Regions from separate parts of the Paenibacillus sp. NPDC093718 genome, predicted to be linked through region 2. Evidence: riboswitches for the same ligand, from Rfam matches in the RefSeq annotation. Region 2 holds a riboswitch; each other region holds the start of a gene.

Region 1 (5,759 bases), on a different contig from region 2:
CGACCTCTTCATTAATTTTAATGTTCTGGGTCGCATGTTTCACGTCCGATTCGATGCTCCGTACGAGATTGAATACTTCCCTTGTTGATGACGTGGATTCTTCGGCCAATTTACGCACCTCTTGGGCGACAACGGCAAAGCCGGCGCCGTGCTCGCCTGCTCTTGCCGCTTCAATGGATGCGTTCAAGGATAACAAGTTGGTCTGATCGGCAAGTTCCGAGATCGTCTCCGTGATCTGGGTAATTCCTCTGGCACTCCGGGCCAGTGCATCAATGGACTCCGCGACTTTGGCCGTTGCGTCAATATTACGCTGCATTCCTGCAGACTGTTTGGCGACGGAGTCCCTTCCTTGCTCAACCAGTCCCAGCGTTTCGATCGATCGGGTATTCATTTCCCGGGTTGTATGCGTATAGTTGCTGACCTTCTCCTCGATCTCGCCAATGGAATGCGTCATTTCGGCTACGTCATCCGAAATTTCGTTAGCCCCGACGGCCAACTCATTGGAAGATAAGGAGACTTGATTCATCACTTGAATGAGCTCCTGGTTTTTAATCGAGATATTGGAGCTTGAGGTCATGACCTGACGCGTAATATCCGAGGTTTCCTGCAATATTTTACGAAGCTTGTCCACCATGCTGTTGAATGTTCTGCTGAGATCGTTCATGCCCCCAACCTCTTCTACCTGGAAGGTGAAGTCGCCTTTAGCGATTTTGGCAGAAACGCTGGAGATTTCCGCAAAGGAGTTAGTAAGCGTTTTCTCAATAAGACGAGAAAGAGGAAAAGTAAGACCGATTAGTACCACTACGATGACCACGCCAATGATTGCTTTACCCATCAGAATAAATGCAAGCAGCATTGGTACCGCAAACAAAGCGGCAATGAGAAAACAGGCTGCAGTAATTTTTCGTGAGATAGGGAGTCTGTTGAACCATGCCATAAGAATGAGTCCTCCTCAACAACATAGGATATATTTACCGCAATTATAGCATCGACGGGCAAAACTAGATAGAACGAATTGACTAAAAGTGTTGGATTAGGTCGAAAGAACTGAAAATGAGAAGGGAGAGGGGATACGTAGCAAATAAGCGAATCCCCACTTGATGCGCAAATATGAAATGATTTTATTTTACTGCCCGGAATAAGGCGGAAGCGAGATAATCGGTATTATCCAAAATCATGCGGTCATGCTTAAACAGCGTTTCCCAGAGCGCAACATCGAACAGGAGTCCTTTATCGCGCTGTTCAAATGAATCCAGATGACGTGTCTGCTCTTCCTTTAGCTGCTCATTGAAGTGGTTGTACTCCAGAATTTCTTCCTGTTTAAACCCGCAAGCCAAGAGGGATTCCGCCCATTCTTCTCTCATCATCAGATTAGGTATTCCGAAGAATTCGAGCAGTTCCTGAAGCTTTGCTTCCGGCATGGGCATATCAAGCAGTAATTCTCTGTCCAGCAGGACGCCTCCGCGATCCAGAACGCGGTAATATTCGGGCAGCGATTTCGAAGTATCCGTAAATACGGTAACAGACTCGGCCATGATCAGATCAAATTGGTTGTCCTCGAAAGGCAATGCGCATACATCCGCTTGAAGGAACTGTACGTCGATTTCCATCGCTTCGGCTCGTGCCCGTGCTTTTTTGATCATATTTTCGTTCAGATCAATAGCTGTCACTTGATACCCCATCTCCGAAAGATGGCATGCGGTTCTGCCAGTTCCGCACCCCACCTCCAGAATGCGGCTGCCCGGTTGAATGGGATAATTCTTCAGCATTCTGAGGGTTGCCTCGAATCCTCCCGGGTGGGCACTGCCCATGCCTAGTTTGGAGAGCATATGAATGTAGTTCATCTTATCTATCCCTTCTTCCTTGTCATCAACATGAGGGTAATCGTTTATTTACCATATGATTCAGGTACGTTTAGGGTTTTAGCTGAATTAGATATTTTGAGCCCTTTTTTCGGGAGGATCAGAGTCATAATGGAGGAAACGTCATGAGGATGGAACCGGTAGAGGCAGCGGAACGCGTCATTCAACACGATTATCCCGACTGTTTGCTTGCCGTGCTTGGCGGCAGCGCGAGCAGAGGCGAATATAATGAACAATCCGATTTGGACATCATGGTCATTGAACGAGACGGTTATGATTTCAGCAGGAAGACGATAGAGGCGCATGGGTGGATCGCGGAAATCTTTATATTGTCTTTATCCTCCTATCGCGAATATTTTGACGAGGGAGTGATCGCGGCGAATCCGTCATTTCAACGGATGATCGCAGAAGGGACGGTGCTGTGCGCGCTGCCCGAGGGAGAAGAGGTGCGGACGGAAGCCCACAGCGATTTGAATTACGGACCCATGCCATTGACGCTAACCGACATTAACCAATACCGTTATATGCTAACCGAGTACATGCTGGACTTGGAGGGTCCACGAAGGGATGGCGAAAAATGGTTTACGGTGCACAAAATAGCGGCGATTCTCTGTGAATTTGTACTTAGGGTGAACCGGGAGTGGACGGGTGAAGGGAAAACGCTGTTCCGGCTGTTCAGCCGCTATGACACAATCATGGGAGAACGATTGGAAGCAGCGCTTGCGGCGATGTATCGCCAGGATGATCCTTCAGCTCTGATGGCATTCACCGAGGAAATGCTCCGTCCGTATGGAGGGAAACTTCTCATTGGTTACGAGGAATAAAATTTCCTTGCGAATAGATAAAGAGAGGTACATTAGCCGTGACGCTAGCACAAATCGGGAAATACTATAATAGTGTGATTACATCACGTCATTTTTTAAATCCAGGAGGGGATCTTCATGAGCGGAGAATACGGCGGCGCATGGGGCAATTCAGTAGGAATTATTTTGGTTCTCTTTATCCTGCTCGTAATCATCTTGAGTGCTTGGGTTTAAACCGTCAAGATTCTTGGCAGCTAGTGACAGGAAAGCCCGGCTCTTGCCGGGCTTTTGTCTGCCCCAATATAACTCAATTCGATGCGGCTTTGACCGATGGGCTGTGGGCAGACACAACCGCAGTCATGACCAGATGACTGCTGTCGGATTGGATCGCATGCAAAAACGCTTCTTCAAGAGACCCAAACACCCGGGATAAGGACCCGTCCAACCGGCTGGCGTAATGAACGCTTCCGGCGAATGTACCGGCTGCCTTCGCACGATTTACTTCACCGTAGATGACATCCATGTAGTTATCCGTACCCATGGGGTAAAGAGCGAACTGGCAGGCAGTCTCCATATCGGCAAGTTCTCCAATGTCGTTGTTCAAGAGGGTCGAATCCTCAGTCATATATACATCGGCGTCCGTATCTCCAGGGCAGCCAATGGAATAAGTACCATTAAAAACAGTGTGCACGCCACTCGCCGCAGCATGGGCGAATATCGCCCTTGTAACATCAAAGACATGCTCCGCACGTCCGCGAATACAGGTGCTCACATCATCAGTCTGAATCCACACCTTCCCCGTATCCACAGATTGCAGCGCGCCCATGATGACCTCCACAAACCGGTCTGTCATGGGAAATACCGAGAACCGGCATCCGACGATCCGGCTGGTTCCGCAAGCAAGCTCATTCATTGTCATTTCCTCCCCATTATATAAGTCCACGCAAAAAAACCGCACCCCATGAAGAAAGTGCAGTTATGCCTACGAAAGGAAATAAACATAAATGCTACACTTCCCCACGCTAGTATGACCTAGATCGGGTGATAAGGGTTAACGGCAGCCCGCCGTCTCTCAGCACATGGCACCCCTAGTACAGCCAACATCTTATGTAGTTGGTTACCGCAAGTTTTGCCCCCGAACTTCATGTTGTCGTAGAAGTTCATGGGTTCTTACCTGTGTAATTGTATCGTTTTGCGATCGGATTTTCAATCTTTGCTTTATAAAAAAAACCGCCTGTCCCAGTTGCAGGAACTTAGGGAGGCGGCTTATTTCATCTGTTTGATTAGTTATATACTTTCACGCGATCTTCCAGCGGTGCAAATTCTTTTTCGCCTGGTTCAGCAACCGGCTTGCCGAAAGGCATTTGAGCAATCAGCTTCCAGCTTTCCGGGATGTTCCATTCGGATTTTACTTTTTCGTCGATCAGCGGGTTGTAGTGCTGCAGGGATGCGCCCAGACCTTCTGCTTCAAGGGATGTCCATACTACAAATTGCAGCATGCCGTTGGATTGGTTGGACCAAACCGGGAAGTTGTCGGCATAAGCGGCAAAGTTTTGTTGCAGCCCGGCAATGACGTTGTTGTCCTCGAAGAACAATACCGTACCGTAACCAGCGCGGAATGAAGCCATCTTGTCGGCAGTGGATTTGAATGCTTCTTCATCGCCAACAACTTCCTTCAGGATGCCTTCCGTGATGTTCCACAGTTTATCGTGCTGTTCGCCAAGCAATACAACGACGCGTGCACTTTGGGAGTTGAAAGAAGACGGAGTATACTTAACCGCTTCGTTTACGATTTCCTGAATACGCTCGTCCGAGATAACGGATTCTTTGCTAATCCCGTAATAAGAACGGCGATTTTTGAGTGCAGCTGAAAAATCTTTAGACATTGAAAAAAAACCTCCTGGTGTAATCGAATTTGCATACGCCTGATAAGAAGATGTCCCTTACTACAAGCAAATATGCATTTTACGTTATTAGCCATAATTTCAATTATCATTCCATATTAACTTACGTTTAGTTAGAAATAATAATTATGTTAGGATATTAATATAACTTAGAGGGATTGTCAACGACTTTTAATATTTAATATTATTTTTCTTATCCATTTAATAAGAATTGAAACCGTGTAGTTTTTAGAGAAGTCTCATTATGACAGTAACCACATTAAAGGGAGATTTAACTAAAGAGTGGTTCTTCCTGAGGATATGAGCTATGCTTCCTTGAAACTTCATATTATGAACAATTCATGAACAAAATATACATGTATGAACCAATTAATTGATTTTGATTCTCAATTATACTTGTCGAGCCAGTATGAGGATGATATAATGCATATCAGAACGCGATTGATAATCAATCTCAATGAGAATGATGACGAAAATTGCAAGATCCCGGATACTTAGAGACATACGCATAGAAGGAAGAGCCATGAAGATTAGATACTTATTTGCAGCCGTTGTGGTACTCTCGATAATCTCATTATTTATTGGAGTTAAAGATATCTCGCCACTGCAATTGTTCTCGATGACAGAACAACAACAGCATATTATGCTTGTCAGCCGGATTCCTAGGCTTGTCAGCCTCATATTGGCGGGTGTTAGCATGAGCATCTGCGGATTGATCATGCAGCAGCTCAGCCGCAATAAGTTCGTGTCTCCCACCACGGCAGGTACGATGGACTCTGCCAGACTGGGCATATTGGTAGCCATGCTTGTCTTCACGACAAGCGGACCGCTTATCAAAATGCTTGTGGCATTTGTATTCGCTCTGGCAGGAACCTTTATCTTCATGAAGATACTGGATCGGATTAAGTTCAAGGACGCGATCTTCATCCCGCTCGTAGGGCTGATGTTTGGTAATATCGTCAGTTCGATCGCCACCTTCTTTGCATACAAATATGATCTTATTCAGAATATGTCCGCATGGCTCCAGGGTGATTTTTCCATGATCATGAAGGGCCAGTATGAAATGCTCTATATAAGTATCCCGCTTGTGATTCTGGCGTATCTGTTCGCCAACAAGTTTACGGTGGCCGGAATGGGAGAGGAGTTTGCTACCAACCTGGGCCTTCACTACCGGAGAGTTGTGAATCTGG
Region 2 (5,759 bases):
GCACCCATGACCGAATAGGTGGCCGCAATTCGAATCCCGGAGAAGATGGAGGGAAGGGCATGCGGCAGCTCCAGCTTGGTGAAAATTTGCCACGAGGTAGCCCCTGCCATCTGCATATAATTCATCATGGTGCGGTCAGTACGGGCGAGTCCGTCCAGGGCCGCAACAGCGACAGGGAAGAAGCAGACCAGCGTAATCACGATAACCTTGGGCAGCATGCCGAAGCCGAACCAAATCATGAGAAGCGGGGCAAGGGCGATGGTCGGCACATTCTGGCTTAGAATAAGAAGCGGATAAAGGGCGGTTTTGAGAAAAGGCACCATGTGCAGAGCCAGCGAGATGACAAGACCGATCGCCGTGCCGATCATAAATCCGATCAGGGTTAATTGCAGAGTGGCCGCTGTATGCTGGAAGAGACCGGAAGCTCCGGTAACGGCTTCATGCCCGATGGCCGTCGGTGCAGGCAGAATAAAAGGTTCAATGTCGAATACGGATACTGCGGCCTGCCATACCATCAAAAAGAAGAGGACCGCCACAGCGGGCGGCCAAACCGAACTCCACCAGCTCTTCATGGACGGTATTTCTCAGTCAGCTTATCCATGCTGATGCCGGTCGGATGATGCGCGATTTTGACTTGGGATATGATGCTGGGACTTCCTGCATTCACCAGCGCCTCGTGCATGCGCTCAACGATCGTGAGCAGCTCGGAGAGCTCTCCTTCCATGGTCGTTTCGAGTGCATGAACCTCGTATTTCACACCTGATTCCTGAATGACCTTGATCGCTTCATCTACATAAGGGATGCTGTCGGCCCCGTTTGGCGTTCTCGGAATTACTTGAATGCTTAAGAGTGTATTCGCCATATAAACTCATCCTTTCTTGTAAGCTTTACTGTAATGGAAGAGAGGCAGCCTTCCGCAAACGCAGTCTCTCTTCTTATAGAGGTTGTTCAAAAAGTCCGCTCTTGATAAGAAAACCTCTATCGAGGCCACTTCAAGGATGAGCGACCGCGATGCATAGGTAGGTTTTCTTGCGATATAGAATTTCATCAGTTCCACTGATAACTCATAAATTCTATATCTAACACGAAGCGAATCAGGAAGCAGCTCGGCATCGAATCTTGAATTCAGCCGGGCCTTCCGGTGCTCACGTACCCAAATCGTACGCTCCGCTCCTGATGTCCCTAGCTTCATCCAACTGAAGCGTTTTGAAAAAACGCACATCGGAAGCATAAGCTTCGGTGCTGAAAATCGACCTTTTTGAACACGCACTTAATATAGAAATAACCTTATGGCTGCTCCGGTAAAAATTCATTGGTAAATGCGCGGTCCGCGTCAAGTTCCTTCTCCAGCAGCTTGCGCTCAAACATCCAGTCGGCATACCCTGACCATACTTCGGCTTTCTGCTCGCCCCAGCGGGGTGCATCATCCTGATAACGGGGGCTCAGCCATTTCTGGCTGGCGAGAACCAGTTCGGCATCCAAGTCAGGAACAGCCTTCGTAAGCAGGGCTGCCGCATCTTCAGGATGTTGAATCGCATAGTCATATCCTTTGGAAGTCGCCCGCATGAACGCTTTGACAAGCTCGGGGTCATCCTGGATCTGCTTCTCGTTCGTTACGATCACCGGTGTGTAATAATCAAGCTGCTCCGAGTAGTCCTTCACATAAATCATGTCAAGCGGCTCATTGCGAAGCTCGGCTTCAATGCCCGTCCAAGCATAGAAGATCCAGGCAAAATCAATGTCGCGTTTCACGGCCGTAAAATAATCGGCATCGCCCATATTGACCATATTCACCTTGCTGACATCGGCGCCATCGATCTCCATGATGGATTTCATGACGGCTTCCTCCACAGGCGAGCCCCAGCCTCCATAGGATTTTCCTTCAAAATCGCCTGCCTTCACGATGCCTTTATCCTTGGGGGCGGCAAAGCCGGATGTATTATGCTGAATGATCGCTGCAATGGAAACGAGCGGCAATCCTTGCGTTCTGGCCAGCGTTACGCCTTCCTGATAGCTGATGCCAAACGGTACTTTTCCGGATGCGACCAGCGTATCCGTTCCGCCTGCTCCCGGCTGGACGATCTCGACATTAAGCCCTTCTTCCTCATAATACCCAAGCTCCTTCGCTGCATACAGGCCGGTATGATTCGTATTGGCGGACCAATCGAGCATCAGCTGTACGTCACGAAGTTTCCCGGGAGTCTGACTGTCTTCGCCTTCTTCACCTGTCTTCTTGTTCTGTCCGCTTGTGCCGCATCCAGAGGCAACCATCAGCAGGACGCAAGCAAGAAGCAGCGGAATCCATTTTCCCTTCTTCATCGTTTTCTCTCTCCTTTGAATTCTATTTCTATAACCTCGTTAACTCCACAAAAAAAGCGCCCTGATGATATCAGGACGCATGACGGCGTAAGTGTATACCACGGCAAATAAACAGCTGCCGCAAACATGGGCTTCCTACGCTGGCATTACCCAGATCAGGTGTAAGGGTCAGTATCATATCGGATACACTCTCAGCCGGCCATATCCCAGCTCCCCCGGTATTTATGAAGTTTCGATCATTACATCCGCTATTATAGTCCTAACAACCAGACCTGTCTAGTTCGAAGGGGCACGAACGAGGCAGGTCTTTGTTAGAACTCTTATGCAATGGGAAGGAATAATTGATCCTATGAACCTTTCACGAGATAAAGTATTTGAATAAGGCTTCTACGTAGAGGTTAGCGCTGGAAGAACTCAATCCATTCCCCTTCGGGACCATGTACAAAGAAATAACGGAAACCATTCGGGAGCGTCACGATTTCCTCGTCCAAGTGAGGAACGTCAAGTCCTTGAACCCGGGCATATTCCTCTTCAATGTTATCCGTGCTGACGGCAAAATGATGAACGGTGCCCTCCGCGGGCAGCGTATCGCTGTAACCCTGAATAAGCTCGACTTCCGTCTCGTTGCTGCCGTTAAATCCGAGGAACGCCAGCTGGATGACGCCATTAGTATGGGTCAGGCGATCCTTTAGTTCCAGTCCGACTACGGATGTGTAGAATGCAATTGTAGCTTCAAGGTTCCGGACAACAATACCAACATGATCCAATCGTTTCTGTGGCATGGCTCAACACCCTTTCCGATTCATATAAGATATGAATGTAAATATTATCACATAATCCCTATACGTCAAGTGGGTCTTGAGGGCAACAACTTTTCGGATGGTTATGGGTTTACTAGAGTAGAATCCATGGTTTTTCTTTCATTTCCTCATCTTTACTTTTAGGTGGGTAAAAAGTATCATGAAAACTAGGAGTATTAATTCAAAAGACCTAATAAGCAAGTAGTGAAAAAAGCTTACCTTTTGGCCGAGGAGGAATGCTTATGAGTCCAACTCCAGCAGATCATCTGTGGATTCGACTCGCCATGATATATGCATTCATTCAGATAATGATCGCTCTGTGGATGCCTGACGCTTTACCGCTTCAGCGTGTTCTAGTCATTATTCCTCCTGCAGCCGCCTCCGTTTATTTAATGCGGATTAGTCGGCGCTATGAGGTTCATCTTCGCAGGTTTTGGTTTATTGTGGGTCTCGGATTGATGGGGGATGCAGCGGCCCGAATCATTCACGCATGTCATGTTTGGTTTGAAAAAGAGAGCGCTTTCCCTACGGTTCTAGCCCATTTGTTCTGGGGGCTCGAACTCATCCTGTTCGCAAGTTCTCTCATTTATTTATTCCGGCATGTTCAAGGTTCGTTTCGGGGGCTCCGGCTTATGCTGGACATCGTGATTGTTGGCATAACGGTCATGACGGTAGGATGGGAGTATTTCATCAAGCCTGAGCTTGAGGGTCTGGTCCATGAGGCAGTATGGGGAAACATTTGGGTGGACATGCTGTATCCGCTATGCGCAATGGTACTTATTTTTTTTACGCTGGTGTTGTATTTTAATACCGGACAGTTAAGGAAATGGTCGGCCATTCTGTTATGTCTTGGCGGAAGTGCTTATATTGCCGGAGATGTTCTGTACATCTATCTTGTTGAACTCATGGGTATCGAGGCTCGTCCCTACCTATATCCAATCTATTCATTATCGGTATTTTTCATTAGTTTCGCAGGTGGGCAGTCTGCCTCTGATTCCCGTAAGCCATCTGTTGGTGAGCGGGAGCCGCGTTCGGTCGGAAACCTGATCGTAAGGTACCTGCTTCCCTATAGCGTGCTTGGCGGGATGTTTGCCCTTATGGCGCAGCGGTTTGGAGGGTGGACTGGACTGTTTACCGGCCTATCCCTGTGCGTGATCCTGATTCTGTTCAGGCAGATTTTAATCCAGTTCGAGAACGACCGCTTGTTTGACCGGCTGCATGAGAGTCTGATGCAGAGTGAAGCCCTGGCACATCGTGATGATCTTACGGGGCTGTATAATCGCCGTTATTTTAATGCAAGGCTGGCGAGCTCGCTGAAGGAGGCGGACCGCGCAGGTTCCCGCGTAGGCTTGCTGTATATGGATATGAACCGTTTCAAACGAGTCAATGACCGATACGGCCATCGTGCCGGCGATTTGTTGATACGAAAGGTTGCAGACCGGCTTCAATCTCTTGAATCCAAAGGAGTTTTGGTTTCCCGTTTAGGAGGAGACGAATTCACCGTTATGATCCATCCGGCTGGTGAGGATCAGGAGCTGATCTGGATGGCGGAGGAGATCTGGACGATGCTTAGCGAGCCGTACGAATTGGAAGGGCATGAAGTCCGAACCACGCCGAGTATCGGCATTGCGGTTTATCCGGATCATGCCAGAAATGACCAGGAGCTGATTGGTCGCGCCGATGCCGCGATGTATGCGGCGAAGGAACGGAACGCCCCTTGGCATTTTGATGTGGAGCGGACGATGCTGCTGCAGCTTTTGGATCAAAAGGTTGAGTAGATCAGGCAAGATCCTAGTATCGACAATACATTGTTAAAAGCAATATAAGTCGATTTTTGTAGAATTTGGCGTAATCATTGTACGAATCTTGCGCATTTCTCTTAAAATAGGTCATAACATCGATATAAAATCCATAAAATGCAAAGAAATCATATTCAAAATGCCGATAAGAAGCATAGTGAGAGCTAGCTTGCCAAGGAGGACGAACATGATTTGCGACAATTGCAGCACCTTTGAACCGATTGAGGACCAGGGGACCATTCATATGAAGCCTGCAAGTGGCGAGCTTATTCAGTTGCTGGCAGTGAACGGCTACGCGGTACATGAGAACAGTGAGGGTTGTGCTGTAAACTACAAGGTACGCGCGGACCTGATCTCCATGATGAAGTGCCTGCAGCCCCTTCCGCTGAAGATTCGTCAAGAGCTGTCCTTCTGTGTTACCGGCGGAGAAGCTCCGCAAATCCGGCATTCGTGGACCCCTATGCAGAAGTTCGAACTGCAGATGGAGCATTACGATATGGTAAGTATCATTTTACATAAGCAGTTTACGAGCTATATGCAGCCCATCGTGGATTCATCCGAGCAGATCGTTGCCTACGAATTTCTCCTTCGTCCGGTAGAGTGGGGAGCCAGGTTCCAGCCGTATGAGCTGTTTGAGACAGCCCGTAAAACCGGATTGCATGCATTCCTGGACCGGGCGGCACGAACCAGTGCCATTGAGACCAGTGCCGAGTGGCTTCCCATCGGCGTGAAGCGATTCGTGAACTTCCTGCCATCCTCCATATATGATGCGCAGTTGTGTCTAAACCACACCTTTCATACCATAGACAGGCTCCATCTGGATCCGAGGGATTTCGTATTT
Region 3 (5,759 bases), on a different contig from region 2:
CTCCAGAACGGTGAGTCCCTCATCCGCCGCAATTTCACGTTCGCGCTGCTGGATGTGCCGGATCATCCCGTCAATGATATGTTCAACAATCTCTTCCTTGGATGAGAAGTGCTCATAGATCGTCCGTTTACTAATCGCAAGGCTGCGGGCCAGATCACTGACCGTAAACGTAAATCCTTGCCGCTGAATTAAGCGGATCGTTTCATTCAATATTCGCTCGCGCAAGTAAACTAACTCCTCTCCTGATACCGTAAATACTATTCCGGTACCATTAGTATTATAACGCCTCGATCAGCATGAAATCCAGACATGATTTTTTATATTAAACGTGGCAGAAAATACCTTAACGAACTAGGAGCGCCGGATACATATGAAAAAAAACGTTCATAGACCGCACTTTCTCAGAAGGCAGACTGCTTATAACAGATGCTTTTCTTGCGATTGGTTAGCATTTGAAGTTTAAATCCCATAACAAAAAGAGCCCGCTTACGTAATGTAAACAGACTCTTTTCGATTTCACCAAACCCTTTAATCAAACCGCACGTCGCCAATGCCGAACCATGGAAAATATCCGGCAGCCGCATAAGCGCAGCAGGCGGCAACAGCAAGTAATCCGATAACCAGAAGATCATAGCGCGAATATCGCGACGGGTAATAATACGTTCGGGACTTCGCCTGATCGCCGTCGAATTGCTTGGCCTCCATCGCGGCGGCCACCCGATGGGCCCTGCGGATGCTCTGTGCCAGCAGCGGCACCACATACAGTCCAGCGCGGTTCACCATACCGCGAATTCCGCGAATCGGGCGGACTCCTCGTACCTTCAAGGCTTGACGGCGGATCACGTATTCCTCCCATACCATAGGCAGCAGCCGGATCGAAGCCATGAAGCTGTAAGCATACTTGGGCGCAAGCCTCAGCTTCTGCATCAGGCTGTAGAATAAATCCACCGAGGACGTTGTGGTCACGAGCAGCAGCCCCTCCGAGGCAAAGGCTATTCCTTTAAAGCCCAAATGCAGCCCCCGGTAGAAGCTTTCTTCCGATACCCGGAACAACCCCCACTCCCACCAGATCGTCTCCCCCTTACCGAACAGCATCATGGAAGAGGCGGACGATATGAAGGCAAGCAGAAATGGAATGAAGAACAACAGCATTTTCCAAGGTTTCACCCCGCTGAGCACGATCAGACAGACCATAAAGATCAACGCCTGGTACAAAACAAAATCAAGATCATGGGTTAACACCGTCATGAAAAACAGCGCACAGATCAGACCCAGCTTCACCACCGGATTCGCCCGGTGCAGCCAAGTGATCCGCACGGGGTTCCATATGTTCATGCGTTCACCTCCGTGAAGCGATGATCGGTCGTGGTTAGATTTTCGCGAGCATCAGCGCCATTCACTCCGCCCGCCTCCTGTCCGGATTCCGTCCCGGTACACCAGCGCGGGGAAGGCATGCTCGAGGTCAGCTGTCCCTCGCGGATTTCCCATATATGCGTGGCGACCCGCTGCGCGACCTCCATTTCATGCGTCACCATAAGAATGGCGGTTCCCGCGCGGCGGAGCTGCTCGCACATCTCCAGAATCGCAAACGTATTCCGCGCATCCTGTCCGAAGGTCGGCTCATCCAGAAGCAGGACGGACGGCTGTCTTGCCATGGCCGTAGCCACGCTCAAGCGGCGCTTTTGACCTGTCGACAGCTGGTACGGATGCCTGGCCTCCAAGCCTCTCAATCCAAAGCGTTCAAGACAGCGGTCGGCCTGTGCCTTCGCTTCCTCCGGCGGCACATGATCCACCAGCAGCGAATAAACCACCTCATCGCCGATGCGCTCCGTCAGGAATTGAAGCTCCGGATTCTGAAACACGAATCCGATTTGTCGCAGCTGCTGCTCTCTCTTCTTCCGCACCTTTCTGCGCTTGCCCTGAATGACCTCTTCCCCGCAGAGCACATAGGTCCCTTCGGCGCGCAGCAGCCCCATCAAACTGAGCAGCAGCGAGCTCTTGCCTGCTCCGTTAGGCCCTACCACCGCAATGAATTGTCCCGGAAACACCTCGGCCGAAGGGAGAGTGATGGCCGGTTTATCCCATCTCATTCCCCTGAAATTCACCAGTTGAATGACAGGTTCCCCACATTGAACGTACGGCGGAGCAGCCTCATGCAGGAGATTACCCCGCTCACCGCCAAGCGCGTCGACCGGAGCAAACAGTTCTCTGCCCGACCGGGTCTGCGCATAATCTTCCCATACGCCGGGATACCAGATTCCATAGGCTTGGAGTTCCCGCTCGTATTCTGCGAATATCGCTGCTGGAGGACCTTCGCCCAGAATCTCGCCATCCGGGCTGAACAGCACGACACGATCCACGTATTTGGCCATTTCTTCTATCCGGTGCTCTACGATGATCAGCGTCCGCCCTTCCGATACGGCCTTCACCGCGGACCAGATTTGCTCCCTTCCTTCCGGGTCGAGCAAGGCAGATGGCTCGTCAAGGAACAGCACCTCCGGCTCCAGCAGCAGAGCCGAAGCCAGCGCCAGTCGTTGCTTCATGCCTTGGGACAGATGCCCGATCGGCATATGAAGCTCCTCAAGATCAAGCCCCACCTCGCGGAGGGCCGCTTGCATCCGCTCCTTCATCTCGTCGCGGGGGACACTTAGGTTTTCCAGTACGAATGCCAGCTCTTCATCCACGTATGGCATGCAGAACTGGGTATCCGGATCTTGGAATACATAACCCCAAGAGCGAGGAACCAGCTGCGACTCGCATTTCATCGGCACCTCCGTTGCGCGGGGAATCATCCCGCTCAGCACCTGCAGCAGCGTGGATTTGCCGCAGCCGCTCGGACCGAGCAGCAGCACCTTCTCCCCCCGGACAGCCGAGAAGGAGAGGTCTTTGAACATCAGCCGCTCCTCGCCCGGATACTTCAGACGCAATCCCTCCACATACACGGCCGGTTCCGGAAGCATTTCAGCGGACTGAGCCGGAACCAGGCTAACCGTGGCATTACACATGGCGCGGATCATCCAGTGCTTCGTAATCCTTCTTCGACGCAGGACGCAGCAGGGATGTCACACCCGTACGGTCAAGCGCTTTGGCCAGCAGGAGCATCAGGAGGCCTGCAATGACGGCGCCGCTGAGTACCCGCATGCCGTATTTGGCCAGGAACATCCATGTCTGCAGGTCATCGGTATAGCTGTAATAAAAGTCCATGATCATCGATCCGATGGCTGCGCCGGCTCCGGCAATCGCCAGCGTCCACGCCGAAGCGCTCCGATAACGGAGCGCCGCGAATACCAATTCTGCGCCCAGTCCTTGAATGAGACCATACAGCAGCAGGGTCAAACCCCAGCCGCTGCCAAACAGCACTTCCACGTGGGCTGCCGCCAGTTCCGCGATGATGGCCACTCCCGGCTTGCGGATCAACAAGTAAGCAAGTGTGGCTGCAGCGAACCACATGCCGTATAACAACTCATCCGCTTCAAAGAACAGCGGTTTTAACAGATTGTAAACCGAACCCCAAAAGTGATAAATGACGCCCAGCACCAGCGATACCAACACCGTCACCAAAATATCGCTTAACCGCAGCCCTTTTCGGGGCTGAACCCCCAACTTCTCCTGCACTGACGTTCCCATAACCACACATTCCCCTCTCCACCTCTATTTTTGTGTAAACACAACAAAAAACCGTCTGGAAAAACGCGCAGACGGAAAAATAGGCCCTATGTAGGCAGGGTCGGATATTCTCTACGCTGGCATTACCCAGTTCAGATTAACGGTCAACAGCGGATAATAGCTGCAATCTCAGCCTGATTCACTCAAGCCCCCGTATTCCCTATTCGGTTTCATGTTAATCTTAAAATACACATTCGTTCCCCAATTAGCAAGAACCTTTTTTCAAAAATGGCCATTTATTGATTTCCAGCTCATTCTATGTCAATATCAAAGTGATTGGCTTTTCCACCAACGTTTATTGCTGACACCTATGCACAAAGGAGAATGACATGGCTAAACAATTGCTGCGTCTGATGACCGAGCTGTCCTCCCGCAAGTGGCTGTCCCGAATTATGGGGCATTGTTCCCACAGCCGGCTGAGCCGTCATCTAATACCTGCATTCATACGAATTTATCAAATTCCGGCGCATGAAGCGGAGAAAGAAATTCACGAATACCGCTCACTGAACGAATTCTTTTCTCGCCGGTTAAAAATAGGCCTGCGCGCCATAGACGACACCGCCGATGCCATGGTTAGCCCCGTCGACGCCACGATTTCGGCGATGTGCGCCGTCAACACCGGCACCATTCTGAGCGTCAAGGGACAGGATTATACCCTGAGCGAGCTGCTCGCCAAATCACCGAGAATGGAAAACTACATCAACGGCTATGTATTTGTATTGTATTTAAGCCCAACCGATTATCATCGCATTCATTCCCCGGTAACCGGTGTTCAAGCGGAAAGCGAGCATTTAAAGGGACGCGTTTACCCCGTGAACGATTTTGCAATGACCCATATCCGGCATGTGCTCAGCCGTAATGAGCGCCTCATTACCTATATAGCGCATGAGTTCGGCGAAGTTGCCGTCGTGAAGGTCGGAGCCATGAACGTAAGCAGCATCCGTTATGCTGACGAGAACGTGAAGAAATACGAGATCGGCGATGAACTCGCGTACTTTGAATTCGGCTCTACCGTCGTGCTTTTGACAGAGAACGGCACGTTTACTCCGCGCGGTGACCTGGAACCCGGCTCCAAGGTGAAGATGGGAGAGCTGCTCGGTTTGCTTCACCCGTCCCCAGCCAGAAAAGGGTAACTCCATTCACCTTACCAAGCTGCACCAAGCATCGCATGACAAGTTAAGGCCATGAATCATTCGCTGCATGAATGATTAACGCCGGTCCAGCATCCGATAAACGATCCGCTGAAACAGCCGATCCGGCAGTACGCCCTTGATCCATGCGGTCAGCCGCGTGCCTCGGGGCAGCGTATAGCGGAACCTCGGTTTGGACATGGACGCAATGTTTGCCACCAGCCTGGCTACCTCCTGCGGATCCCCGCTTCTCCCGGCTGTCCGCTCGGAATAGTCCAGCACGCCCTTCAGCAGACCGCTGTAGGGTGATCCTTCCTTTACCGTAAGCTCCCCAAAACTTTTATTCCAGATCGGCGTGCCATAGGCACCGGGCTGGATCAGTACGACATCGATGCCAAAGGGCATCAACTCCATGGACAGGCTCTCGCCGAACCCCTCCAGCGCAAATTTGGATGCCGCATAGGGACCATAACCCGGAAAGCCGACCACACCGCTAATGCTGCTCATGAGAATGATTTTGGATCGTCCGGTCTTGCGCAGCAGCGGGAGCATATGCTGCGTCACCGATACGGTCCCGAAAAAATTCGTCTCCATCTGCTTTCGCCAGCCGCTGAGCGGCAATTCCTCCACCATGCCGCCTACCGCTTCGCCAGCGTTGTTCACCAGCACGTCCAAGCGGCCGAACTTCTGCTCTATCTCCCAAGCAGCAGCCTTGACTTGTTCCTCTATGCATATATCCAGCTGGAATACGTGAATGCGTTCGGCAACGTCTGCTTGTTCGGCTCGGGTCAACAGCTCTGCAGCCGCCTCCGGCCTGCGCAGACCCGCTGCCACGTCATAACCCGCTTTTGCCAGCTCCACGCTGATAAGCAGTCCGAGCCCGCTCGACGCGCCCGTGATCAGCGCAACCTTTCGTGCTCCCGCCGTTACCACCGGATCACCGCTTGCTCCGCCAATACCACT

The links. A riboswitch is a leader RNA that binds a small molecule or an ion and turns the genes downstream of it on or off. The one in region 2 is predicted to bind thiamine pyrophosphate.
Region 1: it holds a riboswitch for thiamine pyrophosphate, as region 2 does, so the genes downstream of both, ACQKPA_RS02775 (YkoF family thiamine/hydroxymethylpyrimidine-binding protein) here and ACQKPA_RS11385 (ABC transporter substrate-binding protein) in region 2, are expected to answer to the same signal.
Region 3: it holds a riboswitch for thiamine pyrophosphate, as region 2 does, so the genes downstream of both, ACQKPA_RS27025 (ECF transporter S component) here and ACQKPA_RS11385 (ABC transporter substrate-binding protein) in region 2, are expected to answer to the same signal.

What each region holds. Positions count from the first base shown of each region.
Region 1 is NZ_JBNNUS010000001.1:576,236-581,994, reverse strand. It holds gene ACQKPA_RS02795 (methyl-accepting chemotaxis protein) at 1-937, opposite strand, end outside; gene ACQKPA_RS02790 (class I SAM-dependent methyltransferase) at 1,122-1,844, opposite strand; gene ACQKPA_RS02785 (nucleotidyltransferase domain-containing protein) at 1,988-2,686, shown strand; gene ACQKPA_RS02780 (sporulation protein YjcZ) at 2,804-2,899, shown strand; gene ACQKPA_RS02775 (YkoF family thiamine/hydroxymethylpyrimidine-binding protein) at 2,973-3,578, opposite strand; TPP riboswitch at 3,663-3,765, opposite strand; gene ACQKPA_RS02770 (nitroreductase family protein) at 3,949-4,551, opposite strand; gene ACQKPA_RS02765 (ABC transporter permease) at 5,093-5,759, shown strand, end outside.
Region 2 is NZ_JBNNUS010000003.1:332,137-337,895, reverse strand. It holds gene ACQKPA_RS11395 (ABC transporter permease) at 1-572, opposite strand, end outside; gene ACQKPA_RS11390 (MTH1187 family thiamine-binding protein) at 569-862, opposite strand; gene ACQKPA_RS11385 (ABC transporter substrate-binding protein) at 1,288-2,319, opposite strand; TPP riboswitch at 2,435-2,546, opposite strand; gene ACQKPA_RS11380 (VOC family protein) at 2,718-3,101, opposite strand; gene ACQKPA_RS11375 (diguanylate cyclase domain-containing protein) at 3,362-4,897, shown strand; gene ACQKPA_RS11370 (EAL domain-containing protein) at 5,106-5,759, shown strand, end outside.
Region 3 is NZ_JBNNUS010000011.1:95,740-101,498, reverse strand. It holds gene ACQKPA_RS27040 (TetR/AcrR family transcriptional regulator) at 1-225, opposite strand, end outside; gene ACQKPA_RS27035 (energy-coupling factor transporter transmembrane component T family protein) at 529-1,335, opposite strand; gene ACQKPA_RS27030 (ABC transporter ATP-binding protein) at 1,332-3,005, opposite strand; gene ACQKPA_RS27025 (ECF transporter S component) at 2,998-3,627, opposite strand; TPP riboswitch at 3,719-3,831, opposite strand; gene asd (archaetidylserine decarboxylase) at 3,996-4,799, shown strand; gene ACQKPA_RS27015 (oxidoreductase) at 4,875-5,729, opposite strand.